Regions from separate parts of the Pseudomonas fluorescens genome, predicted to be linked through region 3. Evidence: predicted binding sites of a transcription regulator. Region 3 holds the regulator's gene; each other region holds the start of a gene.

Region 1 (10,414 bases), 2.0 Mb from region 3:
GTGCAGGGTCAGCAACTCGCCATTGTCCATACCGGGATGGCCGACCCATTCGTAACCGCAGCGGGTCACCAACTCATTGAAGCCTTCCAGCCAGCCCAGGCCACCGCGTCCATTGAGTTCGATGAAGGCCGGGTTGACCACTTCCTTGACCGGCGAATCCCAACCCATGCGCACGTTACCAACCGACGCCTGCAGGACATTCATGCCGCGGGTCGGCACCACCGAGAGTTTCATCGTGCCGTTATCGATATCGACGATGCTGACACCTTCCTGTCGTCCGCCGTGCAAGGTTCGCAGACTCACGGAGAAAGGCTTGTCGGTTTTCAACCCGAGTTGCTCACTGGTAATGCTCCAGTTTTGCGCGGGCTTGTTGGTATCGAGGAGTACGTAATCCCAGGCCATGGCGTGGGAAGCAGCAGAGAGTGCGCCGAATGCAACGGCGAGTTTGAACGGGGTCATGGCAGCAGCCTTTATTGGAGTTGTGCCATTTTTATAGCGCTGCGGAAACGTTTCAGCAAGAAAAGATGAGAGACATATAGGATGATTTGCCATGGATCGGCGGCGTTGCATTCGCGAGCAGGCTCGCTCCCACAGAGTATTCGGGTGCTCAAACGATTTATGAGCTACCCCGGAAACTGTGGGAGCGAGCCTGCTCGCGAAAGCTATATCAAGGCTGTATCAACGGAAGCGATCAACCTCGGAACGCAAATCCGCCGCCAGCTTTTCAAGCTCTTTGGCGGTGACCGCGAGGTTCGACACCACCTCACGCTGCTCACTGTTGGCCAGCGCAATGCTCTGCAGGTTACTGCTGAGCAAAGTAGCCGTGCTGCTCTGCTCCTGGGTCGCGGTGGTAATCGCGGCGAACTGCTGCCCTGCCGAACGGCTCTGCTCATCGATCCGCGCCAGCGCCGACGCCACGTTGGCGTTGCGCGACAGTCCTTCCTGCATCAGCAGGTTGCCCTGTTCCATGGTGCTGATGGCATTGCCGGTTTCCTGCTGGATGCTGTGAATCATCCCGGAGATTTCATCAGTGGCCTGACGGGTGCGCGACGCCAGGTTACGCACCTCATCGGCGACCACGGCAAAACCACGGCCCTGTTCACCGGCACGGGCCGCTTCGATGGCCGCGTTGAGCGCCAGCAGGTTGGTCTGTTCGGCAATCGAGGTGATCACACTGACAATGCCGCCGATTTCCTGGGAACGCTGGCCAAGGGTGTTGATCACGGTAGCCGTGGTGTTCAGCGCGCCAGCGATTTGCTCCAGCGAGGAAGAGGCCTCGTCCATGGAAGTACGACCGATCTGCGTCTGCTGAGCGTTTTCCTGGGCCAGACGCTGGGTGGCACCCATGTTGTCGGCAATGTTCAGCGAGGTGGCGCTGAACTCTTCAACTGCGCCGGCCATGCTGGTGATTTCGCCGGACTGCTGCTCCATGCCTTCGTAGGCACCACCGGACAAACCGGACAATGCCTGGGCGCGGCTGTTGACCTCTTCCGAGGAGCGGCGGATGTGTTCGACCATCGTCGACAGCGCCTGGCTCATCTGGTTGAACGCACGGGACAACTGTCCGATCTCGTCGTTGCTCGACACGTTCAGGCGCACGCTCAGATCACCTGCGCCCAGCGCTTCGGCCTGACGCACCAGATCACTCAGCGGTGCCAGTTTGCTGCGCAGCAGCCAGACCACCGAACCGACCGCCAGCAGCATCGCGAGCAAACTGCCGATCGCCAGTTGGGTGCCGACGCTCCAGGTCACCGCGCGAATCTCGGCTTTCGGCATGCTCGCCACTACCGCCCACGGCCCACCGTCAAATGGCACCGAAACGCTGTAGAAGTCTTCGTTCTTGTCGCCCCAGAACTGACCTTTGCCAGGGGTCTTGGCCAGAGCGCCAATCACCGTAACCGCCTGATCCAATGCCTGGACGCCCGCCGGGGCCACCAACCATTTGTTCTGCTCATCCAGCAGCGCCAGCGAACCGGTCTGGCCGATGCGGAAGCGCTTGAGGTTGTCGAACTGGGCGTTCTGCGCATCGGTGTAATCAAAACCAACGAACAACACCGCAATCACTTTGCCGCTGCCATCGCGCACCGGGGTGTATTGGGTCATGTAGGAACGATCGAACAGCAGCGCGCGGCCGACGTAACCCTGACCCGCCATCAACTTCGCGTAGGCCGGGTGTGCGTGATCGAGCAGAGTGCCGATAGCGCGCGTGCCGTCCTGTTTGGTCAGCGAGGTGCTGACCCGCACGAAGTCTTCGCCGCTACGCACGAACAGCGTGGCAACGCCGGCGGTCATCTGCTTGAACTCGTCGACTTCCTTGAAGTTGTTGTTCAACACTTCGCTGCCCAAGTGCAGGCCCGGGGTCTGGGTGCCGGCGACGTTCACCGGTTCATCCGGGTGAATGCTCAGGCCCGCGCTGAAGCGTTTCTCGAACAGCCCGCTCAGGCGCTGGGTGCTTTCGCGCAGCGTGCCGTGGAAAGTGCTCAACTGGTCGGCCAGCAGCCGCGCCTCACTGGCGAGGTGCTCTTCACGGGTGGCGAGGTTGGCGGAATCCAGCGAACGCAGGGCGAACACCGTACTGCCGCTGATGACGATCGCCAGTATCACGGCGAGCGCGAGGCCCAGCTGCGAGGCGATCCGAGCGCGAGGTTGAGACATGGACAGCTCCTGGCCGAACTTGCCGATCCTCCTTGATCGCAGCTCGGATAATTTTCTAATGGGGGTGAATCGTGGATACCTGCACGAGGGTTCCACATGCACGTATTCGGCGGTAAAGCCGAATACTTGAGCGAACAGCAGGGTTATGGCACAAGGCCGGCATTGTGGCGGCTCTAACGTTTCAGCTCAAGCGCTTGACCACCGGCAACGCCATGGCTCGCACTTCGCCTTGCAGGAAGTCGCTGAGACGGCGCAAACGTTCACCTCCCGGACGGGTTTTTGGCCACACCAGGTAATAATTCAGTCCGCTGGCGACCGCGGTCGGCCATGGCAGGCTCAGTCTTCCTTGCGCCACATCTTCGGCGACCATCAGCAGATCGCCCATCGACACCCCGTAGCCTCGCGCCGCGGCGATCATCCCAAGTTCGAGGGTATCGAACACCTGCCCACCCTTGAGCGACACCTGATCGGACAGGCCCATGTGCTCCAGCCAACTGCGCCAGTCACGCCGATCCGGGGTCGGATGCAGCAACTCCGTGGAGGCCAGCCGCGCCACATCCCACGGCTGGTCATTCAGCAGGTTCGGCGCGCCGACAGGAATCAATTCCTCGGGAAACAGCAGGCTGGCCTCCCAGTCCGGCGGGAAGTGCCCATCGCTCAGCAGCACCGCGCAGTCGAACGGCTCGTTGTTGAAGTCCACCGAATCCACGTCCATCCAGGCACTGGTCAGTTGCACTTCGTTGCCGGGCTGTAAGTGACGAAAACGGCTGAGCCGGGCCAGCAGCCAGCGCATGGTCAGGGTCGACGGCGCTTTCATGCGCAGAATGTCGTCTTCGGCGCGCAAGGTGTTGCAGGCGCGCTCCAGCGCCGCAAAACCATCGCGAATGCCGGGCAACAGCAGCCGCGCCGACTCCGTCAGTTGCAGGTTGCGCCCACTGCGATGAAACAGCTTGCAGGCGAAATGTTCTTCCAGCGTCTTGATGTGCCGGCTGACTGCACTCTGGGTGATCGACAATTCCTCGGCCGCCCGGGTGAACGAGCTATGCCGCGCCGCCGCTTCGAATGCGCGCAGGGCATACAAGGGAGGAAGACGACGGGACATACACAAAGCTCCTTTAGCGGCATCCGGCCACCCCGGCGAGGTTTACTCATGATGAGTTTTAATCATGCCACCCATCCTTTTTATCCTTTTGTGCAAACCCTGCCAAGCGCCGAGAATCGACGGTCTCTTGTTCCCTCTGATTGATGGGTGGTGATGACCATGCAGCATCCTGTGCGTACCGAACTCTGGGCCATCCTGCGGCTGGCAGGGCCGTTGATCGCTTCACAGTTGGCGCACATGTTGATGGTGCTGACCGACACCCTGATGATGGCGCGCCTCAGCCCCGAAGCCCTGGCCGGCGGCGGACTGGGCGCGGCGAGTTACTCGTTCGTGTCGATTTTCTGCATCGGCGTGATTGCAGCGGTCGGCACGCTGGTGGCGATCCGTCAGGGCGCCGGCGACATCATCGGCGCGGCACGCCTGACCCAGGCTGGGCTGTGGCTGGCGTGGCTGATGGCGCTCGGCGCCGGGTTGCTGTTGTGGAATCTGAAACCGGTGTTGCTGCTGTTCGGCCAGACCGAAACCAACGTCCATGCCGCCGGGCAATTCCTCATCGCCCTGCCCTTCGCCCTGCCCGGCTACCTGAGCTTCATGGCCCTGCGCGGTTTCACCAGTGCGATCGGCCGGGCGACCCCGGTGATGGTCATCAGCCTCGGCGGCACCGTGGCCAACTTCCTGCTCAATTACGCACTGATCACCGGCATGTTCGGCCTGCCGAAACTGGGGTTGACCGGCATCGGTCTGGTCACGGCAATCGTTGCCAACTGCATGGCGCTGGCCCTCGCCTGGCACATTCGCCGGCACCCGGCCTACGACGCCTACCCATTGCGCGCCGGCCTGTCACGACCAAATCGTCAGTACCTGAAAGAACTGTGGCGCCTCGGCCTGCCGATTGGCGGTACCTACGCGGTGGAAGTCGGCCTGTTTGCCTTCGCGGCGCTGTGCATGGGCACCATGGGCAGCACGCAACTCGGCGCACACCAGATCGCTCTGCAGATCGTTTCGGTGGCGTTCATGGTGCCGGCGGGGATGTCCTACGCGATCACCATGCGCGTCGGCCAGCACTACGGCGCCGGGCAACTGAGCGATGCGCGGATGTCCGGCCGGGTCGGCATCGTTTTCGGTGCGGTGGTGATGCTGGGTTTTGCCATGGTGTTCTGGCTGTTGCCGAATCAGTTGGTCGGGTTGTTCCTTGATCACAACGATCCGGCCTTTGCCGAAGTGATTCGTCTGGCGGTGAGCCTGCTGGCGGTGGCGGCGTGGTTCGAGCTGTTTGACGGCACGCAGACCATCGCCATGGGCTGCATCCGTGGACTCAAGGATGCGAAAACCACGTTTCTGGTTGGCCTTGCTTGTTATTGGTTGATTGGCGCACCGGCGGCGTGGTGGATGGCGTTCCACCTAAACTGGGGGCCGACGGGCGTCTGGTGGGGATTGGCGCTGGGCCTGGCCTGCGCGGCGGTGAGCCTGACGCTGGCGTTTGAATGGAAGATGAAGCGGATGATTCAGCGCGAACCTCTGTCATCAAACCAGTACACAGTCGCTCAGGCAGACTGAGATTCCCTTGTGGGAGCGGGCTTGCTCGCGAAAGCGGTGGGTCAGGCAGCCTATGCTTTGACTGACACGACGCCTTCGCGAGCAAGCCCGCTCCCACAGGGATTCATGCCTAACCCGGAGATTGCGTTCAACTGACGATTTCGAGGGCTGGCTGCTGGCTAGAGCCGAAGGTCAGGTATTCAACCAGCTCTGCCAACGGCAACGGCCGGCTGATCAGATAGCCCTGCACCTGATCACAGCCAAACCCGCGCAATAACTCCAGTTGCTCCGGGGTCTCCACGCCCTCCGCCACCACTTCCAGATGCAGGTTATGCGCGAGGTTGATCATCGCGTGCACCAGTTTGCGATTCTCTTCGCGCTGCTCCATGCCGCCGACAAAGCTTTTGTCGATCTTCAGCAAGGTGATCGGCAGGCTGTTGAGGTGCACGAACGAGGAGAACCCGGTGCCGAAGTCATCCAGCGAGAAACGCACGCCGAGACGGCCGAGGGCGTCCATGGTCTGTTTGACCAGATCGCTGCGCCGCATGACGGCGGTTTCGGTGAGCTCAAACTCCAGCCACTGCGCCTCGACCCCGCGCTCGGCAATCAGCCGGCTGAGCGTCGGCAGCAACTGGCTGTCCTGAAACTGGCGGAACGACAGGTTGATCGCCATGTGCAGCGCCGGCAGCCCGCGCTCGCGCAGTGCCTGCATGTCGCGCAACGCGCGGGAAATCACCCAGTAGCCCAGCGGCACGATCAGACCGCTCTGCTCGGCCAGCGGCACGAATTCGCTCGGCGGTAGCAGACCGCGCTCGCCATGGCGCCAGCGCACCAGGGCTTCGAGGCCGACGATCTGCCCGTCTGCAAGATTCAGCCGTGGCTGGTAGTGCAACTCCAGCTCATCGCGGCGCAAGGCCCGGCGCAGCTCACTTTCGAGGTCGGCCATGCTCCGGGCGTTGCGGTTGATGCGTTCGTTGAAGATATGGAAGGTGCAGCCCTGCGTACTCTTGGCCTGCTGCATGGCAATGTGCGCGTGCCACATCAGCGGGTCGGCACCACCCTGTGCACGGGCATGGGCGATGCCGAGGCTGGAGCCGATCAACAGGCTTTCGCCATCGACCCAATACGGTTCGGCGAGGGCTTCGGTAATGCGTTCGGCCATCCACTCGGCGCGTTGCGGCGCGCGGCGGGTGTCGATCAGCAAGGCAAACTCGTCGCTGCCCAGCCGCGCCAGTTGATCCCCGGCCTCAAGCTGACTTTTCAGCCGCGCGACGACTTGCAGGATCAACCGGTCGCCGGCCTGATGACCGAGGGCGTCGTTGGCGTGACGGAAGTTGTCGAGATCGAGATGCCCGAGGGCCAGACCACGGCCGTCGTTTTCCGCCAGGCGCGCCGCGAGCAGGGTCTGGAAGCCCTGGCGGTTGGCGATGCCGGTCAGCGGATCCTGTTCGGCCAGGCGTTGCAGGGTGTTTTCGAGGACGCCGCGTTCACGCACATGGCGCAGACAACGGCGGAGCATGCCGGCGTCGAGGGCGTCGAACACCAGCCAGTCACTGACGCCAACCGGCGCGGTGGCCGGTTCGTGATCCAGCAGCAACACCGTCGGCAGGCTGCAACGGCCCGGGGCCGGCTGCAACGCGGGAACGGTCAACAACACCGCGTGACGATTGTCTTCGAACAGACTGCTGACCGACTCCCAGCTCGGCGCACTGATCAGCACCGCCGCGCTCCCCATCGGAGCCAGACACTCGCGCAATAACGCTGTCCACGCTGGCTCTTCGGCCAGTAGCAGCAAACGCAAGGGTTCGACAGGCGTAGACAAGCTAGCTCCCTAGACTCTGCAATGATGTGGGCGGGGCATTATGCCGTTGCGATGTTCAATGACAACGATTATCAGAACGTTATTTTGTGTCACGAATGAGAACATTAGCCGCAAAATCACCGTGTATCCTCCGCGAAAGTAACAAAACCGGCAAATTTGAGTCGCGTGGTACGTCACAAGTCGGACAGAGCAGCACAAATCGCTGAGCCTGTTAAAATGCCGGCCCATTTCGTCAACGACTCCCGAATTTTCGTATGTCCCGACTCAATCCCCGGCAGCAAGAAGCCGTGAACTACGTCGGCGGCCCTCTATTGGTGCTCGCCGGCGCTGGCTCCGGCAAGACCAGCGTGATCACCCGCAAGATCGCGCACCTGATCCAGAACTGCGGCATCCGTGCGCAGTACATCGTCGCCATGACCTTCACCAACAAGGCTGCGCGCGAGATGAAGGAGCGGGTCGGCACCCTGCTGCGTGCCGGCGAAGGTCGCGGCCTGACGGTCTGCACCTTCCACAACCTGGGCCTGAACATCATCCGCAAGGAGCATGCGCGGCTGGGCTACAAACCCGGTTTCTCGATCTTTGACGAGACCGACGTCAAAGCCCTGATGACCGACATCATGCAGAAGGAATACGCAGGCGACGACGGCGTCGACGAGATCAAGAACATGATCGGCGCCTGGAAAAACGACCTGATCCTGCCAGCCCAGGCGCTGGAAAACGCGCGAAATCCGAAAGAACAGACTGCCGCCATCGTCTACACCCATTATCAGCGCACGCTCAAGGCGTTCAACGCGGTGGACTTCGACGACCTGATCCTGCTGCCGGTAAAGCTCTTCGAAGAGCACGCCGACATCCTCGAAAAGTGGCAGAACAAGGTGCGTTACCTGCTGGTCGACGAATACCAGGACACCAACGCCAGCCAGTACCTGCTGGTGAAGATGCTGATCGGCAAGCGTAACCAGTTCACCGTGGTGGGTGACGACGACCAGTCGATCTACGCCTGGCGCGGCGCACGGCCGGAAAACCTGATGCTGCTCAAGGATGACTACCCGTCGCTGAAAGTGGTGATGCTCGAGCAGAACTACCGCTCCACCAGCCGCATCCTGCGCTGCGCCAACGTGCTGATCTCGAACAACCCGCACGAATTCGAAAAACAGCTGTGGAGTGAGATGGGCCACGGCGACGAGATCCGCGTGATCCGCTGCCGCAACGAGGACGCCGAAGCCGAGCGCGTGGCCATGGAAATCCTCAGCCTGCACTTGCGTACCGACCGCCCGTACAGCGATTTCGCGATCCTCTATCGCGGCAACTACCAGGCCAAGCTGATCGAACTGAAGTTGCAGCACCACCAGGTGCCGTACCGCCTGAGCGGCGGCAACAGCTTCTTTGGCCGTCAGGAAGTGAAGGACCTGATGGCCTACTTCCGCCTGATCGTGAACCCGGACGACGACAACGCCTTCCTGCGCGTGATCAACGTGCCGCGCCGGGAAATCGGCTCGACCACCCTGGAAAAACTCGGCAACTACGCCACCGAACGCAAGATCTCGATGTACGCCGCCACCGACGAAATCGGTCTGGGCGAGCATCTGGACAGCCGCTTCACCGATCGCCTGTCGCGCTTCAAGCGCTTCATGGACAAGGTCCGTGAGCAGTGTGCCGGCGAAGACCCGATCTCGGCGCTGCGCAGCATGGTCATGGACATCGACTACGAGAACTGGCTGCGCACCAACAGTTCCAGCGACAAGGCTGCGGACTACCGGATGAGCAACGTCTGGTTTCTGATCGAGGCCTTGAAGAACACCCTGGAAAAAGACGAAGACGGCGAGATGACCGTCGAGGACGCCATCGGCAAACTGGTCCTGCGCGACATGCTCGAGCGGCAGCAGGAAGAAGAGGACGGCGCCGAAGGCGTGCAGATGATGACCCTGCATGCGTCCAAGGGCCTGGAATTCCCTTACGTGTTCATCATGGGCATGGAAGAGGAAATCCTCCCGCACCGCTCCAGCATCGAAGCCGACACCATCGAAGAAGAACGCCGCCTGGCCTACGTGGGTATCACCCGCGCCCGTCAGACCCTGGCGTTCACCTTCGCCGCCAAGCGCAAACAGTACGGCGAGATCATCGACTGCGCGCCAAGCCGCTTCCTCGATGAGCTGCCACCGGACGACCTGGCGTGGGAAGGCAACGACGACACACCGACCGAAGTCAAAGCCGTGCGCGGCAATAGCGCATTGGCTGATATACGCGCGATGTTAAAGCGCTAGAATTGACCACTTTTTTAAAGCTTAGGGCGCACAGGCGCTGAACGAGGACAGCTTCATGGAAGCATTGCAGCAGAAAATCCGCGAACAAGGCATCGTGCTTTCCGACCAGGTCCTGAAAGTCGACGCCTTCCTGAACCACCAGATCGACCCGGCCCTGATGAAGCTGATCGGCGACGAATTCGCCACGCTGTTCAAGGATTCGGGCATCACCAAGATCGTCACCATCGAAGCCTCGGGCATCGCTCCGGCGATCATGACCGGTCTGAACCTGGGCGTGCCGGTGATCTTCGCCCGCAAGCAACAGTCCCTGACCCTGACCGAAAACCTGCTGTCGGCGACCGTTTACTCGTTCACCAAGAAGACCGAAAGCACCGTGGCCATCTCGCCGCGTCACCTGACCAGCAGCGACCGCGTGCTGATCATCGACGACTTCCTGGCCAACGGTAAGGCTTCGCAGGCGCTGATCTCGATCATTAAACAGGCTGGCGCCACCGTCGCCGGTCTGGGCATCGTGATCGAGAAGTCGTTCCAGGGCGGCCGTGCCGAGCTGGATTCGCAGGGCTATCGCGTTGAATCGCTGGCCCGCGTGAAATCGCTGAAGGATGGCGTCGTTACCTTCATCGAATAAGCCACACCGCATTACCCCCTGTGGGAGCGGGCTTGCTCGCGAAGGCGTCGTGTCAGTCGAGCTATTCTTTGACTGACACGACGCCTTCGCGAGCAAGCCCGCTCCCACAGTTGGTTTTGGGGTGAGCCGTTACTGCGCGGTGGCCTTCAGGCCGGTAAGGAGCAAGCGCTGGAACAGGTCTTCTTTCAGGCCTTCCGGGTGGGTCAGTTGCATACGTTCAAGGTGTTCGGGGAACGTCGAAGCCTCCGGCGCATCCAGCGCAGCCTTGCCCAGCTCCAAGATCTCGCTCAGCTTGAACTTACTTTTCAGCCAGTTCAGCGCCCGCAGCAGATCCCGTTCGATCGCGGTGAAATCACAACCCAGCGGATACTCGGGAAACAGATTCGGATGCTTCGCGGCGATCGCCT
Region 2 (10,414 bases), 420 kb from region 3:
GAAGACCTCGACCAGGCGAAAACCGTGGTGGTCAGGGTTGACGGGCGACGACTGCAAGGCACGGTGCGCCGTACCGAACGGCTGGATGATGAAAGCCTGAAACTGCAAGTGGAGCCTGATTAGGCTCCACTTTTTTTGCGCGCGGTTATTTGGGGTGGGCGCAATGGCAGCCTTTGCTTGAACACTCTTCACCGCCCTTGTGGTGGTGAGCGCAGGCTTCACAGCAATAGTGTTTGCCGTGTACGGCGTAAGAGTGGTCGCCTTCTTTGATGGTGCATTTGCAGTTGGGGCAGTCGCATTTTCTATCGGGCATGGGGGCAGACTCCTTTTTGGGTGGTTGTCTGGGCTTTTGGGATAAGCCGTAAATACCAGTGTAGGAGCTGACGAAGGCTCGGGCCGCGTTCGGACGATCTTTTGATCTGGGTTTTTTGGGGGGATTGGGTGTATATCCGTTGCTGCGGTAACGGCCTCCTATGGTTTCGCTCTTACAGCGAGTCACCTTTTCCAAACGCCGAAAAGGTAACCCAAAAGGCTTTGCCCCGGCGTACGGCACTTCGCTTAGGCTCAGTGTTCCCTCGCTACGGTGTCCATCCGGGGGCATCGCCTCCGGTTTGCTTCGCTGCACCTCCTCTCGATGTATGCGGCTTCGCCGCATGGCGCTGCGCGCCTAACCCCCGGATGGACACCTCCGCTCGGCCTGCCGAAGGGGCAAAAAATCAAAAGCAAAAGCCACATCAAAAGCCAGATCAAGAGCCCCTCCCCCTAGCCCTCTCCCGGAGGGAGAGGGAACTGATCGCGGTGTTTGGGAGAGGTGCGCCGACGTGAAACACCCAGTCGAACTCAGGTTCTGAAAGGCTCAAAAATCGGCTCCCTCTCCCTCGGGAGAGGGCTGGGGTGAGGGGTAGATCCAACACAGAACACAAGCCGACCGCATGCTTTTCCACCACTCAACAGGATGAGCGCAAGCTCGGCTGCAGCTTTTGATCTTGATCCACGGGCGACGTCGGAAGGCTGAGTGGAGGGATTCATCCGGGGGTGGGAGCGCAGCGACCGTTTGGCGCAGCCAAACACAGCGAGAGGAGGTGCAGCGAAGCAAACCGTAGGCGCTGCGCCCGGATGAAGCCCGGAGCGAAGGGACCCCGAGCCCCAGCGAGCGGGCCGAACGTAGGAGCAAGCGTTTTTTTGCTTACTTTTTTTAGGCGTTTGTAAAAAAAGTGAGTCGCCGTAAGGGCGAAACCCTAAGTGGCCGTTACCGCAGCAACGGATATACACCCAATCTCAATCAGAACGACGAATACTGCTCCGATACATAAAAACCAAAGCCAACCCCAGACACACCATCGCCAACACCCGCGAGGATGAAAGCTCGATCGCCGGATTCCCCAGCCAGCCAAAATTATCGATCAACATCCCCATCCCAAGTTGGCCAACAATCACCGCAACAGTCGCCACCGCAGTCCCCACAACAGGCACCGCGCCAACCATGACCATCATGTAAACCACGCCAAACAGCGCCCCGCAGACCTGCCACTTCGGCACATCGAGCAAACTCACCGCATGCGCCGGTTCAAAAAACACGATCAACAACCCGGTGACCACAGCCCCGACGAAAAACGTCAGCAAACTGCTGCGCAACACCCCGACGCTTTCACCAAGGCGCCCATTGATCGCCGCCTGCACACTCAACACCGCGCCAGCCAACACCACCACCGCCAACAAAATAACCAGACTCATATTCTCAACCCCGCGCAATCAGAACCAGTGCCACCACAATCAACCCCAACGCCAGCCAGCGCTCGGCATTGACCTTCTTGCGCGTCGCGCCGAACCAGCCGAAATGGTCAATCAGCACACTATTGCCGACCTGCCCGGACAAAATCGCGATCATCGTCATCGCAATCCCGATATGCGGCGTCGCCAGGGTCAGCACCACCACGTACATCGGCCCCAGAAACCCGCCGATCAATTGCCAACGCGGCAGATCAGTCAGCGCCGGGCCTTTCTGCGGGCCGGCGAACAACAGCAGCAAAAACAGAATCGCCGAACCCACGCCGAAGATGCTCAAGGTCGCCCACAGATGCCCGACCTGCTCCCCCAGCGGCCCCAGTAATCCGGCCTCCACCGACAGGCCCATGCCGGCCAGAATCACCAGCGGCAGCAACAACAGGCGCAACCACGACCGGGTCGCCGGCGCCGGCACACTCACTTCATCCAATGTCTGCATCATCCAAAACCCACGCAAGTAAACGATGGCGCGGATTATCGGCTGGCGTATCTGTGCGATAAATGGGAGCATCCTGACAACACTTTTGCGCAACTCGCACAGCAGGACGATTAATGCACGGGCTTAACGAACTGGGCTTCAAGGCACTCAGGCTGTTTGTGGCGGTGCTCGACCACGGCCGTTTTTCCGAAGTCGCCCGGCGCGAGGGCGTGGCGCCCTCTTCAATTTCACGGCAGATCCAGTTGATGGAGCAGGCGCTGAACCAGCAATTGCTCTACCGCCACACCCGCGCCGTGACGCCGACCGAGGCCGGGCGCATGCTCGGCCACCATGCGCGGCTGGTGCTGGTGCAACTGGAAGAGGCCGAGCAGGCGTTGCAGGAGCAGCAAAGCGAACCCACCGGGCTGGTGCGGATCAACGCGCCGGTGGTGTTCGGCCAACGGCATCTGACGCCGTGGCTCGGTCAGTTGTGCGCGCGCTATCCGAAGCTGCAACTGGACATCCAGCAGACCGACCATTACGTCGACCCGTTGCAGGAAGGCGCCGACCTGCTGTTCCGCATCGGCCCGCTGCACGACTCGAGCATGCAGGCGCGGATTCTGGCGCCGCACCGCTTTCAGGTCGCGGCCAGCCCGGCTTACCTGAAGCGTCACGGCACGCCGCAGCATCCCGACGAACTCGCGCAACACCAGTGCCTGGCCTACAAAGGTGCGACCGGTCAGCAACGCTGGTTTTTCCGTCAGGATCAGGACGACTGGACGCCTTACTCGGTCAAAGGCCCGATCACTGGCAACCACGCCGACACCCTCACCCAGGCCGCCGAACAAGGCTTGGGGCTGGTGATGTTTCCGTCCTGGTTGATTGGTGAAGCGGTGCGCGAAGGCACGCTGGTGCCGGTGTTGCGCGAGTATCAGGTGTCGAACAGCCTGGAGCCGCAGCAGATCGCAGTGCTGTGGCCGGGGAGTCGAAGGTTGTCGGTGAAGGTGCGGACGGTGATTGATTTCTTTGTTGAGTGCTTCGGCGAAGTGCCGTACTGGGACAGACCTTGAAGCTGAAAATCAAAAGCCCCTCACCCTAGCCCTCTCCCAGAGGGAGAGGGGACTGATCGGGGGATAGTCAAGAGATACGCTGACATGAGCGATCGGCTTTGAATCCATAATCGACTGGTTTTTTCAGGTCGATGTATGACGCGAGACGCTGCGGTCGGTTCCCTCTCCCCCCGGGAGAGGGCTAGGTTGAGGGCCCGCTTGAGGATTCACACAATTATCAGATGCGGAACTGGCCCACCAGCTTGCCCAATCGCTGGCCAAGTTCGGCCAGGCTGCGCGAAGTCTGCGCGCCCAACTGGGTCTCATCCGCCACGCTGTCCACCGCCACCGCGATCTGATGCACGCTGCGGTTGATCTCTTCGGCCACCGCGGTTTGTTCCTCGGCTGCGCTGGCGATCTGCGCGTTCATCGAGTTGATCGTCGCGATCAGGTCAGCCATGGCATCCAGCGACGCCCCGGCCTGATTGGCCTGCGCCGAAGTGCCATCGCCCGCTTCACTGGAACGGCGCATCGCCTCGACCGCCGACTGCGTGCCGGCCTGCAGGCGATCGATCATGCCCTGAATTTCCTGAGTGCTGATCTGCGTGCGGCTGGCCAGTGCCCGCACTTCGTCCGCCACCACTGCAAAGCCGCGCCCGGCCTCCCCGGCGCGCGCCGCTTCAATCGCCGCGTTCAGTGCCAGCAGATTGGTCTGCTCGGCAATCGAACGAATCACCCCGAGCACGCCGACAATCGACGACACGTCCTGCTGCAGGCTGTCGAGCGACACGCCGCTGCTGCGAATGTCATCCACCAGCGCATGAATCTGCTTGATGCTGCCGGCCACCACGCGTTTGGCGCTCTGGCCTTCTTCATCAGTCTGTTGCGCGGCGACCGCGGCGTTCTGCGCGCTCTTGGCGACTTCCTGGGCGGCGGCGGACATCTCGTTGATCGCCGTGGCGACCTGATCGGTTTCGTGGCGCTGACGCTCCATCGCCTGATCGGAACGCTGGGCCTGATCCGACACCTGGGTCACCAGGCCGGTGAGTTGCGTGGTCATCTCGGTGATCTGCCGCACCAGGCCGTGAATCTTGTCGACGAAGCGGTTGAACGAGCCGGCCAGTTCGCCGAGTTCGTCCTGGCTGGTGATGTTCAACCGGCGCGTGAGATCGCCCTCGCCCGCCGCGATGTCGTCGAGGTTGGCTTTCATCAGGTTCAACGGCCGCAGAATGGTGTTGGCCAACAGCATCCCCGCGATGGCAATCACCAGCAACACCACCACCGCCACGCCGACGATACTGAGGATCACGCCTTGCATGCGCTCCTGCACTTGCGCCTCGACCACCGCCACTTGCGCTTCAATGCCGTCGAGGTTGACCGAGGTACCGACCGCCATATCCCACTTCGCCAGGTACTCGGTGTAGCCGAGTTTCGGCACCAGCACGCTGGCATTGCCCGGCAGCGGTGAGTTGTATTGCAGATAGTGGGTGCCGTCCTTCGCCACTTTCACCAGGCCGAGGTTGACGTAGACGCCATTCGGATCGCGGTTGTCCTTGAAGCTTTTGCCCACGCCTTCGGGGTCGTTGGCCTTGAACAGGCGCACGGTCTCGGAGTCGTAGCCGAAGAAGTAGCCGTCCTTGCCGTAGCGGATGCCCGACAGCAGCTTGATCGCCTGCGCCCGCGCCGCGTTGTCACCGGGGGCGGCTGCGTCGTACAGCGGTTTGATCGTGGTCATGGCCACGGCGACGTAACTTTGCAGGGTGGCCTTGGCATCGGCGAGCAAGCGCTCGCGGGTCTGTTCGACCTCGGTGTGCGCCTGCTGCTGGAGGATGAATAGCGTGGTCAGGCTGATGACCAGCGCAAAGAGCAGCACCGGCAGGACGGCAAGGGACAGGACTTTGGCCTTGAGACTCAAGCGCATGGGGGGGCTCACTCTTTTGGTTTTATTGGCGTGGTTAAAGGCGTTAACGGCACGCGAAAGCAAAAGTTGAGCGGGGGTTCACCGCATTCCTCTGTGGGAGCGGGCTTGCTCGCGAAGGCGTCGTGTCAGTCAACATTTATGTTTCTGATACACCGCTTTCGCGAGCAAGCCCGCTCCCACAGAGGATTGGCGGGTTTAGAGGACCATCGCGGCCACCCAACCGAACGCCAGCAGCGGCAGGTTGTAGTGCAGGAAGGTCGGGACCACGGTGTCCCAGATGTGGTGATGCTGGCCATCGACATTCAGACCGGAGGTCGGGCCCAGCGTCGAGTCCGAGGCCGGCGAGCCGGTGTCGCCCAGCGCCCCGGCGGTGCCGACGATGCACACGATGGCCATCGGGCTGAAGCCCAGCTGCACGCACAGCGGCACGAAAATCGCCGCCAGAATCGGCACCGTGGAGAACGACGAGCCGATACCGATGGTCACCATCAGGCCCACCAGCAGCATCAACAGCGCGCCGATCGCCTGACTGTGATCGATCCACGCCGCCGCGCTTTCGACCAGCGAGCGCACTTCGCCGGTGGCCTTGAGCACTTCGGCGAAACCCGAGGCGGAGATCATGATGAAGCCGATCATCGCCATCATCTTCATGCCTTCGGTGAACAGGTCGTCAGTCTCACGCCATTTGACGATGCCCGACGCCGAGAAGATCAGGAACCCGGCCAGTGCGCCGATAATCATCGAGTCCAGCAGCAACTGAATGATGAACGCGGCGGCAATCGCCAGACCGGCTATGGCGATGGTCTTCGGGTTGTACGCCACGCTGACTTGCTCGACTTGTTCGATCTTCTGCAGATCGTAAACGCGCTTCTTGCGATAGCTGAAAAACACCGCCAGCAACAGGCCGAAGACCATGCCCAGCGCCGGAATCGCCATGGCGTGCATGACGTTGATCTGGCTGATATCGACCCCGGCCTTGCTGACGTTGGCCAGCAGGATCTGGTTGAGGAAAATGTTGCCGAACCCCACCGGGAACACCATGTACGGGGTGATCAGGCCGAAGGTCATGACGCAGGCGATCAACCGGCGATCCAGCTGCAACTTGGTCAGCACATATAACAGTGGCGGCACCAGCAGCGGAATGAACGCAATGTGGATCGGCAGGATGTTCTGCGAGGCAATCGCCACCACCCACAGCAGACCGATCAGCAGCCACTTGACGCTGCCGCCGCCGGTCGAATGCTGGCGGTCAACCATCGCCAGGGCCTTGTCGGCCAGCGCATGGGCCAGGCCGGACTTGGCAATCGCCACGGCGAAAGCGCCGAGCAATGCGTAGGACAACGCCACCGTCGCCCCGCCACCCAGGCCGCTGTTGAACGCCTTGAGCGTGGCGTCGATGCCCAGACCACCGGTCAGGCCACCAACCAGCGCACCGACGATCAGGGCGATCACCACGTGCACACGGGACAGGCTGAGGATCAGCATGACGCCGACCGCAGCAATCACTGCATTCATTTCACTACCTCAAAAACACTGCGATGAAATCATCACCGCCAGACAGGATGAGTCCGCCAACGGTTAACCGGCGGATTTGCAAAGAGGGTCTTATTAGAAGGGCGCGCACTGTGCCGCAGAGTGGCGGCGGTGTCAAAGCGAGCGGCTGAACTGAAATGTAACGGGCAATGGAGAACCCTGCGGTAAGGAGATCAATGTAACGGGCAATGGAGAACCGTGTGGCGAGGGGATTTATCCCCGATCGGCTGCGCAGCAGTCGCCAAACCTGACTATGCAATTTCTCTGAACGATTGTGAGGGCGGCTTCGCCCCCCCATCGGGGATAAATCCCCTCACCACAGGTATCTGATCGCCAGCATGCGGCAATTGGTCATATTGCGCTTGAACAATAAAGAAAGCCGAAACGCGGCCGTTACAGTGCAAAGTCTCAGATATTTATCGAATAAGGACGTCTCCATGTCGCTCAGACAACTTTCCATTCAATGGAAAATCACCCTGCTCGCCGGCCTGTGCCTGGCGGGCATCGTGACCCTGCTGGTGGGTCTTTCGCTGTATCGCATGGAGCACAGCTCCGAGCTGGTGAAGGCTTCGAGCATGGAGATGCTGACCGAGTCGGCCCAGGCGCGCATTGAGTCGCAGGGTGAGGTGCAGGCTGCCGGCATTCGCCAGCAGTTCATGGATGCCTATCAGTACGGCCACGGCTTCTCGCGTCAGGTGCTGTTCCTGCGTGAACAGGCCGAGAAGCGCTTCCTCGACGCCTTCGATCTGCGCGAAGACATGACCCGTCAGGTCAAGTCCGCGCTGCAAGCCAACCCGGATCTGCTCGGTCTGTCGCTGGTGTTCGAAGCCAATGCGCTGGACGGCAAAGATGAGCTGTTCGCCGGTCAGGCCGAGCTGGGCAGCAACGACAAGGGCCGCTTCGCCCTGTACTGGTCGCAGCCGACTCCCGGCAAAGTCACCTCGATGGCCCTGCCGGAAAGCGACATGGCCGACACCAGCACCGGCCCCAGCGGTCAGGCGGCCAACGCCTGGTTCACCTGTCCGCGCACCACGCTCAAGCCATGCGTGATCGAACCGTACTTCTATGTGATCGACGGCCAGAACGTGCTGATGACCAGCATCGTCTTCCCGCTGATGGTCAACGGCAAAGTCATCGCCTCGCTGTCGGTGGACATCAATCTCAACAGCCTGCAGGCGATCAGCCAGGGCGCGAGCAAAAAGCTCTACGACGGCCAGACCGCCGTGAGCATCATCAGCCCCACCGGCCTGCTCGCCGGCTACAGCCCGGACGCCAGCAAACTGAACAAGCGCCTGGATGCCGTGGATACCGTCAGCGGCGCTGAACTGCTGCGTCAACTCGCCGCCAGCAGCAGCGTCAGCAGCCTGCACAGCAACGGCCAGTTGAAAGTGCTGTCGCCGTTCCAGCCGATCCCCGGCGGCCCGTCGTGGGGCGTGTTGCTCGACGTGCCGGAAAAGGTGCTGGTCAGCCGCGCCGAAGCGCTCAAGCAGCAACTGGATGCGAGCAACAACTCCGGCACCCTGATCGAGCTGAGCCTCGGCGTGCTGGCGGCATTGGTCGGCCTGCTGCTGGTGTGGCTGATGGCGCGCAGCGTGACCAAACCGATCCTCGGCGTGGCCCACATGCTCGAAGACATTGCCAGTGGCGAAGGTGATCTGACCCGGCGTCTGGCGTATGACAAGAAAGATGAACTCGGTCAACTGGCCGGCTGGTTCAACAAGTTCCTCGACAAGTTGCAGCCGATCATCGCCGAGGTGAAGCACTCGGTGCAGGATGCGCGCAACACCGCCGACCAGTCTTCGGCTATCGCCACCCAGACCAGCGCCGGCATGGAGCAGCAATACCGTCAGGTCGATCAGGTCGCCACCGCCTCCCACGAAATGAGCGCCACCGCGCAGGACGTCGCACGCAGCGCCGCGCAAGCCGCCGAAGCCGCCAAGGACGCCGACCGCGCCACCCGTCAGGGCCTGACCGTGATCGACCGCACCACCGCGAGCATCGACACCCTCGCCGCCGACATGAGCGCGGCGATGGTTCAGGTCGAAGGCCTGGCTGCCAACAGCGAGAAGATCGGCACCGTGCTGGAAACCATCCGCGCCATCGCCGAACAGACCAACCTGTTGGCGCTCAACGCGGCGATCGAAGCAGCGCGTGCCGGTGAAGCCGGGCGTGGTTTTGCCGTGGTCGCCGACGAAGTGCGCAACCTCGCCCGTCGCACCCAAGAGTCGGTGGAAGAAACCCGTCAGGTCATCGAGCAATTGCAGACCGGTACCCAGGATGTGGTCGGGTCGATGGGCAACAGCCATCGTCAGGCGCAGGGCAATGTCGAACAGGTCGGGCAAGCGGTGACCGCACTGCGCCAGATCGGCGACGCGGTGACAGTGATCAGCGACATGAACCTGCAGATCGCCAGCGCGGCGGAAGAACAGAGCGCGGTGGCCGAGGAGATCAACAACAACGTCGCGACCATTCGTGACGTGACCGAATCGCTGTCCGGACAGGCCAATGAGTCGGCGCGGGTGAGCCAGTCGCTGAACAGCCTGGCGAATCAACAGCAGAGTCTGATGGATCAGTTCCGGGTCTGAAAACCATCACCGTCCCTGTAGGAGTGAGCCTGCTCGCGATAGCGGTTTGTCAGACACATTGATTTCGAATGTATCGGCGCAATCGCGAGCAGGCTCACTCCTACAGTTCTTTGGCAGGCAGGGGTTAGCGTTTAGGCAACTCGATCACCACCTTCAACCCGCCCCACTCACTCTCGCCCAGCACCAGCAACCCGCCCCACGTCTCGACGATATCACGCACAATTCCCAGCCCCAGGCCATGCCCGTCAGTCTGCTCGTCGAGCCGCGTGCCACGACTGAACACCTGAGTGCGTTGCTCCTCAGGAATCCCTGGCCCGTCATCTTCAACGCTCAGGGCGTAGCCATCTGTTCTTTCGATCACACTCAGACGCACCTCGGCGTCCGCCCATTTGCAGGCGTTGTCCAGCAAGTTGCCGAGCAGTTCCAGCAAGTCCTCGCGGTCCCACGGCAGTTGCAGCCCCGGCGGCGCGACGTAACTCAACGCCAGATGCTCGCCGTGGATCATGTTCAGCGTTGCCAGCAATCCCGGCAGTTCCGCGTCACAATCAAACAGCGCGCCGGGCAGCGCATCACCTGACAACCGCGCGCGATTAAGCTCGCGATTGAGCCGCTGTTGCACCTGCTCCAACTGTTCCTTGAGGATCTTGCGCAGCTCCGGGTGGGCATCGAGTTTTTCGCTCGACGCCAGACTCAAAAGCACCGCCAACGGCGTCTTCAGCGCATGTCCCAGATTGCCCAGCGCATTGCGTGAACGCTTGAGGCTGTCCTCGGTGTGCGCCAGCAGATGGTTGATCTGCGCCACCAGCGGCTCCAGCTCGACCGGCACCTGATCGTCCAGTTGCGAGCGCTGGCCCTGCTGCAACTGGGCGATCTGCTCGCGCGCCCGTTCCAGCGGCTTCAACGCGCGGCGCACCGTCAGCCGTTGCAGCAGCAGAATCAGCAGCAAACCGGCCAGGCCCAGCCCGAGGCCGATCTGGCGCATGCGCTGGAAACTCTCGCGCACCGGGGTGTAATCCTGGGCGACGCTGATCGAGATCGACTGCCCCAGACGTCGATAGTCCGAGCGCAATACCAGCAACTGCTGACCGTCCGGGCCCAGTTGCAGGTTGCTGTGCAAACCCGG
Region 3 (10,414 bases):
CCACCGAGGCCAGACGCCCGGGGTTGACGCCCTGCATCGCCAGCATCCGCACGATACTCGCCGAACGCGCCGAGGACAGTTCCCAGTTGGTCGGGTACTGCGCGGTGCGGATCGGCTGATCGTCGGTGAAGCCTTCGACGTGAATCGGGTTGTCGAAAGGTTTGAGGATCGCCGCGACCTTGTCGATGATGTTGAACGCGATATCACTCGGCATTGCGTCGCCACTGCCGAACAACAGGCTGGAATTGAGTTCGATCTCGACCCACAACTCGTTGCCGCGCACGGTCATCTGGTTGGAAGCGATCAAGTCGCCGAACGCGGCACTGATGTCATCGGCAATGCTTTTCAGCGGATCGCTGGCCCCGGCGATACCGGCATCGACCTGCTCGCTGTCCTTGACCAGCGGCTTGGCCGGGGTCACGGTTTTCGGCCGTTCCTCACCGATCGGGATCGGCTTGAGCGAGCGATCGGAGTCAGTGAAAACCCCGATCAGCGCTTCGGAAATGACCTTGTACTTGCCTTCGTTGATCGACGAGATCGAGTACATCACCACGAAGAACGCGAACAGCAGCGTGATGAAATCCGCGTAGGACACGAGCCAGCGCTCGTGATTAACGTGTTCTTCCTGATGCCTGCGGCGAGCCATAGTCCATTACCCCCATCAATCCATGAAGCCCTGAAGCTTCAGCTCGATAGAGCGAGGGTTTTCACCTTCGGCGATCGACAAAATACCTTCCAACAACATTTCGCGATAACGCGACTGCCGCAACGCGATTGACTTGAGCTTGGCCGCCACCGGCAGCAACACCAGGTTGGCACTGGCCACGCCGTAGATGGTCGCGACGAATGCCACGGCAATACCGCTGCCCAATTGGGTCGGATCAGCGAGGTTGCCCATCACATGAATCAGGCCCATCACCGCACCGATGATGCCGATGGTCGGCGCATAGCCGCCCATGCTTTCGAAAACTTTGGCAGCCTCGATGTCGCGGGCTTCCTGGGTGTAGAAATCCACTTCGAGAATGCTGCGGATCGCTTCCGGCTCGGCGCCATCGACCAGCAGTTGCAGGCCCTTGCGCGAGTAGTTGTCCGGCTCGGCATCAGCGACGCCTTCCAGCCCGAGCAGGCCTTCCTTGCGTGCGGTAAGGCTCCAGTTGACCACCCGATCGATGCCGCCGGCCAGATCCACCCGTGGTGGAAACAGGATCCAGGCGAGAATCTGCATGGCGCGCTTGAAGGCGCTCATCGGCGATTGCAACAGCGCGGCACCGATGGTGCCACCGAGCACGATCAGCGCCGCCGGGCCGTTGGCCAGCGCGCCGAGGTGGCCGCCTTCAAGGTAGTTGCCGCCGATGATGGCGACGAACGCCATGATGATCCCGATAAGGCTTAGAACATCCATCAGATACACGCCTCGACGATGTGCTTGCCGATGTCGTCCAGGCCGTAAACCGCGTCAGCCAGATCGGCTTTGACGATGGCCATCGGCATGCCGTAGATCACGCAACTGGCTTCGTCTTGCGCCCATACCGAGCTGCCGCCCTGCTTGAGCAGACGCGCGCCTTCACGGCCGTCGGCGCCCATGCCGGTGAGGACCACCGCCAGAACTTTGTCACCGTAGGACTTGGCTGCGGAACCGAAGGTGATGTCCACGCACGGCTTGTAATTCAGACGCTCGTCGCCCGGCAGGATTTTCACCGCGCCACGGCCGTCGATCATCATCTGCTTGCCACCCGGCGCCAGCAGCGCCAGGCCCGGACGCAGGATGTCGCCATCCTCGGCCTCTTTCACGCTGATGCGGCACAGCTTGTCCAGGCGCTCGGCAAACGCCTTGGTGAACGCCGCCGGCATGTGCTGGATCAGCACGATCGGCGCCGGGAAGTTCGCCGGCAATTGGGTCAGCACCCGTTGCAGGGCAACCGGGCCGCCGGTCGAAGTCCCGATGGCAACCAGTTTGTAGGCTTTGCGTTTCGGTGCCGGCGACGACGCGCTGGCGGCTGGCGCACGCGCAGGTGCTGGAGCCGGCGCCGGACGCGTCGGAGCAGCAGCGCTGTGGCTGCTGAAACTCGAGGCCGCCGGGGCTGGCGCAGGCGTCGGTGCAGCGGCCGGAGCCGGCGCACTGTAGGCACTGAAACGACGATTGCTGCGCGAGATGCTGTGGACCTTCTCGCACAGCAGTTGCTTGACCTTCTCGGGGTTGCGCGAGATGTCTTCGAAATTCTTCGGCAGGAAATCCACCGCACCGGCGTCCAGCGCATCCAGGGTAACCCGGGCGCCTTCGTGCGTCAGCGAGGAGAACATCAACACCGGAGTCGGGCAGCGCTGCATGATGTGCCGCACCGCCGTGATGCCATCCATCATCGGCATCTCGTAGTCCATGGTGATCACGTCCGGCTTGAGGGCCAGGGCCTGATCGATCGCCTCTTTACCGTTGGTGGCCGTACCGACCACCTGGATGCTCGGATCCGCTGAAAGAATTTCCGAGACGCGGCGGCGGAAAAAACCCGAATCGTCCACCACCAGGACTTTGACTGCCATAAACACTCCATTAGGTGCAGCGGGACGTCGTCGCCCCGCTGCCCCGGATTCAAATACGCTTCGTCGCGTAACGCTTGAGCATGCTTGGAACATCAAGGATCAGCGCGATGCGGCCGTCACCGGTGATGGTGGCGCCGGACATGCCCGGAGTGCCCTGCAGCATTTTGCCCAATGGCTTGATGACCACTTCTTCCTGGCCGACCAGTTGATCGACGACGAAGCCGATCCGCTGGGTGCCCACCGAAAGGATCACCACATGGCCTTCGCGCTGCTCTTCGTGAGCGGCGGAGCTGACCAGCCAGCGCTTGAGGTAGAACAATGGCAGCGCCTTGTCCCGCACGATCACCACTTCCTGGCCATCCACCACGTTGGTGGTCGACAGGTCGAGGTGGAAGATTTCGTTGACGTTGACCAACGGGAACGCAAACGCCTGATTGCCGAGCATCACCATCAGGGTCGGCATGATCGCCAGCGTCAGCGGCACCTTGATGACGATCTTCGAGCCCTGGCCCTTGGTCGAGTAGATGTTGATCGAACCGTTGAGCTGGGAAATCTTGGTTTTCACCACGTCCATGCCGACACCGCGGCCGGACACGTCGGAGATCTCGGTCTTGGTCGAGAAACCCGGGGCGAAAATCAGGTTGTAGCACTCGGTATCGCTCAGGCGATCGGCCGCGTCCTTGTCCATCACACCGCGTTTTACTGCGATCGAACGCAGCACGTTCGGGTCCATGCCCTTGCCGTCGTCGGAGATCGACAACAGGATGTGATCGCCTTCCTGCTCGGCGGCCAGTACCACGCGACCGCCACGGGCCTTGCCCGAAGCTTCGCGCTCTTCCGGCGATTCGATGCCGTGGTCGACAGCGTTACGCACCAAGTGGACCAACGGGTCGGCCAGGGCCTCGACAAGGTTTTTGTCGAGGTCGGTTTCTTCACCCACCAGTTCCAGATTGATCTCTTTCTTCAGCTGACGCGCGAGGTCGCGAACCAGACGCGGGAAGCGCCCGAAGACCTTCTTGATCGGCTGCATCCGGGTCTTCATCACCGCGGTCTGCAAGTCAGCCGTGACCACGTCGAGGTTCGACACGGCCTTGGACATGGCTTCGTCGCCGCTGTTGAGACCCAGGCGCACCAGACGGTTACGCACCAGCACCAGCTCGCCGACCATGTTCATGATTTCGTCGAGACGCGCGGTATCGACCCGCACGGTGGTCTCGGCTTCGCTCGCCGGTTTTTCCGGCGGCGGAGCAGCGGCAGCACGGGCCGGCGCCGGTGCAGCAGCGGCGGCCGGTTTTGGCGCTTCGGCTTTCGGCTCAGGCTTGGGCGCAGCCTTAGGCACAGCGGCCGGAGCGGCAGCAGCCTTGGCGGCAGGCGCGGCCACAGTCGACGCGGTGCCTGCAGCAGCGGCGCCAACGTCGGTGAACTTGCCTTTGCCGTGCAGCTCGTCGAGCAGCGATTCGAACTCGTGATCGCTGATCAGATCGCTGCCGGCAGCGGCCGCCGCCGGTGCGGCAGGCGCAACCGGTGCCGAGGCGATAGCCGATTCCAGCGCTTCCACGGCAAAGTTGCCCTTGCCATGCAACTGATCGAGCAGTGCTTCGAATTCGTCGTCGGTGATGTCCGAGCTGTCGCCCGCCGCCGGTGCCGCCGGAGCAGCCGCAGTCGGTGCGACGGCGTCTGGCGCGAACTGGCCTTTGCCGTGCAGTTGATCGAGCAACGACTCGAATTCGGCGTCGGTGATTTCATCGCTGGCGGCCGCATCGGCAGCCGGCGCAGGTGCAGCAGCAGCAGCAGCAGCCGGGGCTTCGGCTTCGGCCTTGACGGCGTTCAGCGAATCCAGCAGCTGTTCAAATTCGTTATCGGTGATGTCGCCCGAATCGCTCGAATCGCCTTCGACGACCAGCTCTTCGATCATCTCGGCCACTGGCGAAGCCGGGGCTTCGTCGGCCGTTTGCGGCTCGGCCAGACGCGCCAGGGCGGCCAGCAGTTCCGGGGTTGCAGCAGTGATCGGTGCACGTTCACGGACTTCGCTGAACATGCTGTTCACCGCGTCCAGTGCTTCAAGCACCACGTCCATCAGTTCTGCATCAACGCGCCGCTCACCCTTGCGCAGGATGTCGAACACGTTTTCGGCGATGTGACAGCACTCCACCAGCTCATTGAGCTGAAGGAAGCCGGCGCCCCCTTTTACAGTGTGGAAACCGCGAAAAATTGCGTTGAGCAGATCTGCGTCATCCGGGCGGCTTTCCAGCTCGACCAGTTGCTCGGACAGTTGCTCAAGAATCTCGCCGGCCTCAACCAGGAAATCCTGAAGGATCTCTTCATCGGCGCCGAAGCTCATTAATGGGGTGCTCCTACAGGTCTAAAAACCCAAAAAACCTAAAATTCCAAAACTCTAGAATCCGAGGCTGGATAACAAATCGTCCACATCGTCCTGACCGGACACAACGTCTTCTCGTTTATCGGCATGAATCTGCGGACCTTCACCCTGCGAGAGATGTTTTTGTGGATCTTTTTCTGCAAGCATCGCGGCACGGTCGTGTTCGATGCCCGCAAAGCGGTCAACCTGACTGGCCATGAGGACGAGTTTGAGCAAATTGCTTTCGACTTCGGTGACCAGTTGGGTCACGCGCTTGATCACTTGACCTGTGAGGTCCTGGTAATCCTGAGCCAGCAGGATGTCGTTGAGGTTGCTCGACACCGCACGGTTGTCCGTGCTGCTGCGTGACAGAAAACCGTCGACCCGGCGCGCCAGTTCGCGGAACTCTTCAGCTCCGACTTCACGACGCATGAAGCGGCCCCAATCGGTGCTCAGCGCCTGGGCTTCTTCAGCCAGGCCATTGACCACCGGGGTGGCGCTTTCCACCAGATCCATGGTGCGGTTGGCCGCGGCTTCGGTCAGCTTGACCACATAGCCCAGGCGTTCGGTGGCGTCGGTGATTTGCGACACTTCCTCGGCCTGCGGCATGTGCGGATCGATCTGGAAATTGACGATCGCACTGTGCAGTTCGCGTGTGAGCTTGCCCACTTCCTGATACAGGCCGCGGTCACGGGTCTGATTGAGCTCATGGATCAGTTGCACAGCGTCGCCGAACCTGCCTTTTTCAAGGCTCTCGACCAGTTCGACCGCGTGTTTTTTCAGGGTCGACTCGAAATCGCCCTGTGAAGATTCGTTATGCTCCATAGCTCCCCCGCGCGTCATCAGCCGATGCGTTCGAAAATCTTCTCGATTTTGTCTTTCAACGCCTGAGCCGTGAAAGGTTTGACCACGTAGCCGTTCACACCGGCCTGAGCGGCCTCGATGATTTGCTCGCGCTTGGCTTCAGCGGTCACCATCAGCACCGGCAGATGCTTGAGTTTTTCATCGGCACGCACGTGGCGCAGCAAGTCGATACCGGTCATGCCCGGCATGTTCCAGTCCGTTACCAGAAAGTCGATGCTGCCGCTGTTGAGTACCGGAATGGCAGTAGTGCCATCGTCGGCCTCGACGGTGTTGGTGAACCCGAGATCGCGCAGCAGGTTCTTGATGATCCGCCGCATCGTTGAGAAGTCATCAACGATGAGGATTTTCATGTCTTTGTTCAATTCGACCTCCAAGCAGTCTTAAACGCGCCCAGCACCTGGACGCGCCACTTCAATCAATCGGCGCAGCACTCGAAGACTGTCTGGAGCACAACAGAGCAAGACCGGTGCCGTTCTCACCGCACCAGCCTCGTTCGCAGTGTCCCCACACTGCCTTCAGCGCGCTCGCCACTCCCCCAAACGCCCCCGCAAACGGGCCGCGCACTGGCTGTGTAACTGGCTGACCCGCGATTCACTGACGCCAAGGACTTCACCGATCTCCTTGAGGTTCAGCTCTTCGTCGTAGTACAGCGCCAACACCAGTCGCTCACGCTCCGGCAAATTGGCAATCGCGTCCGCCAGCGCCGCCTGAAAGCGTTCATCTTCCAGATCGCGTGACGGCTCAAGATGAGCACTGGCGCCATCCTCGTGCAGCCCTTCGTGTTCGCCGTCCTGCAACAGATCGTCGAAACTGAACAGCCGGCTGCCCAGGGTGTCATTCAAAATCCCGTAGTAATCGTCGAGACTCAATTGGAGTTCGGCCGCAACCTCGTGATCTTTAGCGTCACGGCCGGTTTTAGCTTCAATTGAGCGAATGGCATCGCTGACCATACGGGTATTGCGGTGAACCGAGCGCGGTGCCCAATCCCCTTTGCGCACTTCATCGAGCATCGCGCCGCGGATCCGGATGCCCGCGTACGTTTCGAAACTGGCGCCTTTGCTGGCGTCATATTTGGTCGAGACTTCGAGCAGGCCGATCATCCCGGCCTGAATCAGGTCTTCAACCTGCACACTCGCCGGCAAGCGCGCCAGCAAGTGATAGGCAATGCGCTTGACCAGTGGCGCGTAACGCTCGATCAACTCGTACTGCGCGTCACGTGCCGACTTCTTGTAGTAGTTCATACCGCTCGCGGTCATAACACAGGCCCTGCTGTTTGCTGCACGAGGCGCTCGACGAAAAACTCAAGGTGGCCGCGCGGGTTGGCAGGCAGCGGCCAGGTATCGACCTTCTGCGCGATCGCCTTGAACGCCAGCGCGCACTTGGAACGCGGAAAGGCTTCATAGACCGCTCGCTGCTTCTGCACTGCCTTGCGCACGCTTTCGTCGTACGGCACGGCGCCGACGTATTGTAAGGCGACGTCGAGGAAGCGATCCGTGACCTTGGTCAACTTGGCGAACAGGTTGCGCCCTTCCTGCGGGCTCTGCGCCATGTTGGCCAGCACGCGGAAGCGGTTCATGCCGTAGTCGCGGTTGAGCAGTTTGATCAGCGCGTAGGCGTCGGTGATCGAGGTCGGCTCGTCGCAGACCACCAGCAACACTTCCTGCGCGGCGCGGACAAAACTGACTACCGAGTCACCGATACCCGCAGCAGTGTCGATCACCAGCACATCGAGGTTGTCGCCGATGTCGCTGAAGGCCTGAATCAGACCGGCATGTTGCGCCGGGCTCAGGTGCACCATGCTTTGGGTGCCGGAAGCGGCCGGCACGATGCGGATCCCGCCGGGGCCCTGCAACAGCACGTCGCGCAGCTCACAGCGGCCTTCGATCACATCGGCCAGAGTACGTTTGGGGGTCAGTCCCAGCAGAACGTCGACGTTCGCCAGCCCCAGGTCAGCGTCCAGCAGCATGACCCGACGGCCAAGCTCTGCCAGCGCCAGAGACAAGTTCACTGACACGTTAGTCTTGCCGACGCCACCTTTGCCGCCGGTCACCGCGATCACCTGTACGGGATGCATGCTGCCCATGTTATTTCTTTACCTTGTCTTGCATAGACGGAGGCCACATTACTGGCTGCGCGTTCTCAACCGGAACAATGCATGGCAGACCATCGATGTAGGTACAAAAACGGTTCATTACCTCAGCCAACCTGCTTGGTCGGGCTGTGGTAGATATCAGCGAACATGTCAGCCATGGCTTCTTCGCTGGGTTCTTCCTGCATTTGCACGCTGACGGCGCGGCTGACCAGTTGATGACGGCGCGGCAGATGCAGATCATCCGGAATCCGTGGGCCATCGGTCAGGTACGCGACCGGCAGTTCATGACTGATCGCCAGGCTCAACACTTCGCCAAGGCTGGCCGTCTCATCCAGTTTAGTCAGGATGCAGCCGGCTAGCCCGCAACGCTTGTAACTGTGGTACGCGGCGGTTAGAACCTGTTTCTGGCTGGTGGTTGCCAGCACCAGATAATTTTTTGAACGGATGCCACGCCCGGCCAGACTTTCCAGCTGCATGCGCAGTGCCGGATCGCTGGCCTGCAGGCCGGCGGTATCGATCAGCACCACGCGTTTGCGCAGCAGCGGGTCGAGTGCCTGCACCAGCGACTGGCCCGGATCGACGTGCGTTACCGGCACGTTGAGAATCCGCCCCAGCGTCTTGAGTTGTTCCTGGGCGCCAATGCGGAAGCTGTCCATGCTGACCAGCGCGACATTCTGCGCGCCGTACTTGAGCACGTAGCGCGCCGCGAGTTTGGCCAGGGTGGTGGTTTTGCCCATGCCGGCCGGGCCGACCATGGCAATCACCCCGCCCTCTTCCAGCGGCTCGACTTCCGGTACGGCAATCATCCGCGCCAGGTGCGCAAGCAGCATGCGCCAGGCCTGACGCGGCTCTTCGATATCAGTAATCATCGCCAGCAGATCGCGCGACAACGGCCCGGACAGACCTATGCGTTGCAGACGACGATACAGATTGGCTTGCGCCGGACGGCTGCCTTGCAGCTGATTCCAGGCCAGCGTGCCGAGCTGCACTTCCATCAGTTCGCGCAGACTGTTCAATTCGAAACGCATCGAATCCAGCGCACGCGGATCGATGCCGGCGGACGACTGTGCAGGCGCGGGCGCTGGACGCGCCGGGGCGGCGTAAGTCGGTTCGCTCAACGGTTCGGCAGCGGTCAGCGGCAGGCCGGCCGTCAACGGCAGCCCGGCGAACAATTGGCGATTGGTGTTGCCGTCGGCTTCGCCACGCAGGCTCAGTTCGGCCTGGGCGGTCACGATGCGCGACTGGGTCTTGCGCAGCTCGTCCTCGAGTTCCATGTTCGGAACCCGTGGCGCCAGCGCCGACAATTTGTAATCCAGCGCCGCCGTCAGCTCGACGCCGCCGGCAATGCGGCGGTTGCCAATGATGGCGGCATCAGCGCCCAGCTCATCACGAACCAGCTTCATGGCCTGACGCATATCGGCGGCGAAAAAACGCTTAACTTGCATAAACCACTACCTCAGCCGTTGGGCCCTACTGTCGCAACGATGGTCACTTGCTTGTTGTCCGGAATTTCCTGGTAGGCCAGCACGTGCAGCCCTGGAACTGCGAGGCGACCGAAACGCGAGAGCATCGCGCGGATCGGGCCTGCTACCAACAGGATCACCGGTTGACCTTGCATTTCCTGGCGCTGCGCCGCTTCGATGAGCGAACGCTGCAGCTTCTCGGCCATGCTTGGCTCCAGCAGAACGCCCTCTTCAGAGCCTTGTCCTGCCTTCTGCAGACTATTGAGCAATATTTGTTCCAACCTTGGTTCCAAGGTGATCACAGGCAGCTCGGAGTCAGTGCCTACAATGCTTTGGACGATGGCGCGGGATACGCCGACGCGTACTGCGGCGACCAAGGCGGCGGTATCTTGACTCTTGGCGGCGTTGTTGGCGATAGCCTCGGCAATGCTGCGGATATCGCGCACCGGCACGTGTTCGGCGAGCAGCGCTTGCAGCACTTTGAGCAACTGCGACAGCGACACCACGCCCGGCACCAGCTCTTCAGCCAGTTTCGGCGAGCTTTTGGCCAGCAATTGCATGAGTTGCTGCACTTCCTCGTGGCCGATCAGCTCGCTGGAGTGCTTGTACAGAATCTGGTTCAAGTGGGTCGCGACCACGGTACTGGCGTCGACCACGGTGTAACCGAGCGATTGCGCCTGGGCGCGCTGGCTGACTTCGATCCACACCGCCTCCAGGCCGAAAGCCGGATCTTTGGCGGTAATGCCGTTGAGCGTGCCGTAGACCTGCCCCGGGTTGATCGCCAGTTCGCGATCCGGGTAGATCTCGGCTTCGGCCAGGATCACGCCCATCAGGGTCAGGCGATAGGCGCTCGGCGCCAGATCGAGGTTGTCGCGAATGTGCACGGTCGGCATCAGGAAGCCCAGATCCTGCGAGAGCTTCTTGCGCACGCCCTTGATCCGCGCCAGCAATTGCCCGCCCTGATTGCGATCCACCAGCGGGATCAGGCGGTAACCGACTTCCAGGCCGATCATGTCGATCGGCGTCACGTCATCCCAGCCCAGCTCCTTGGTTTCCATGGCGCGGGCCGGCGACGGCAACAGTTCCTGCTGACGCTGA

The links. The regulator FliA, encoded in region 3, starts transcription of late flagellar genes. The targets are predictions, from matches to a motif close to CTAAAGTTTNNNNNNNNNNNGCCGNTAA.
Region 1: E4T63_RS27395 (methyl-accepting chemotaxis protein) is a predicted target of FliA. The motif match lies at 2,759-2,786, and genes of this name have one in related genera.
Region 2: E4T63_RS09805 (methyl-accepting chemotaxis protein) is a predicted target of FliA. The motif match lies at 5,217-5,244, and genes of this name have one in related genera.

What each region holds. Positions count from the first base shown of each region.
Region 1 is NZ_CP038438.1:5,902,758-5,913,171, forward strand. It holds gene E4T63_RS27390 (aldose 1-epimerase family protein) at 1-459, opposite strand, end outside; gene E4T63_RS27395 (methyl-accepting chemotaxis protein) at 679-2,655, opposite strand; gene E4T63_RS27400 (LysR substrate-binding domain-containing protein) at 2,837-3,757, opposite strand; gene E4T63_RS27405 (NorM family multidrug efflux MATE transporter) at 3,917-5,314, shown strand; gene E4T63_RS27415 (putative bifunctional diguanylate cyclase/phosphodiesterase) at 5,442-7,115, opposite strand; gene rep (DNA helicase Rep) at 7,370-9,379, shown strand; gene E4T63_RS27425 (xanthine phosphoribosyltransferase) at 9,435-10,007, shown strand; gene E4T63_RS27430 (acetyl-CoA hydrolase/transferase C-terminal domain-containing protein) at 10,137-10,414, opposite strand, start outside.
Region 2 is NZ_CP038438.1:2,182,712-2,193,125, reverse strand. It holds gene E4T63_RS09830 (hypothetical protein) at 1-123, shown strand, start outside; gene E4T63_RS09825 (metallothionein) at 146-313, opposite strand; gene E4T63_RS09820 (DMT family transporter) at 1,279-1,734, opposite strand; gene E4T63_RS09815 (DMT family transporter) at 1,739-2,224, opposite strand; gene E4T63_RS09810 (LysR family transcriptional regulator) at 2,338-3,273, shown strand; gene E4T63_RS09805 (methyl-accepting chemotaxis protein) at 3,491-5,173, opposite strand; gene E4T63_RS09800 (Na+/H+ antiporter family protein) at 5,369-6,688, opposite strand; partial or broken gene E4T63_RS28930 (cache domain-containing protein) at 7,045-8,385, shown strand; gene E4T63_RS28925 (methyl-accepting chemotaxis protein) at 8,536-9,291, shown strand; gene E4T63_RS09785 (sensor histidine kinase) at 9,416-10,414, opposite strand, start outside.
Region 3 is NZ_CP038438.1:1,767,462-1,777,875, reverse strand. It holds gene motD (flagellar motor protein MotD) at 1-646, opposite strand, end outside; gene E4T63_RS08065 (flagellar motor protein) at 662-1,402, opposite strand; gene E4T63_RS08060 (protein-glutamate methylesterase/protein-glutamine glutaminase) at 1,402-2,538, opposite strand; gene E4T63_RS08055 (chemotaxis protein CheA) at 2,588-4,879, opposite strand; gene E4T63_RS08050 (protein phosphatase CheZ) at 4,934-5,722, opposite strand; gene E4T63_RS08045 (chemotaxis response regulator CheY) at 5,740-6,111, opposite strand; gene fliA (RNA polymerase sigma factor FliA) at 6,277-7,017, opposite strand; gene fleN (flagellar synthesis regulator FleN) at 7,014-7,844, opposite strand; gene flhF (flagellar biosynthesis protein FlhF) at 7,958-9,298, opposite strand; gene flhA (flagellar biosynthesis protein FlhA) at 9,310-10,414, opposite strand, start outside.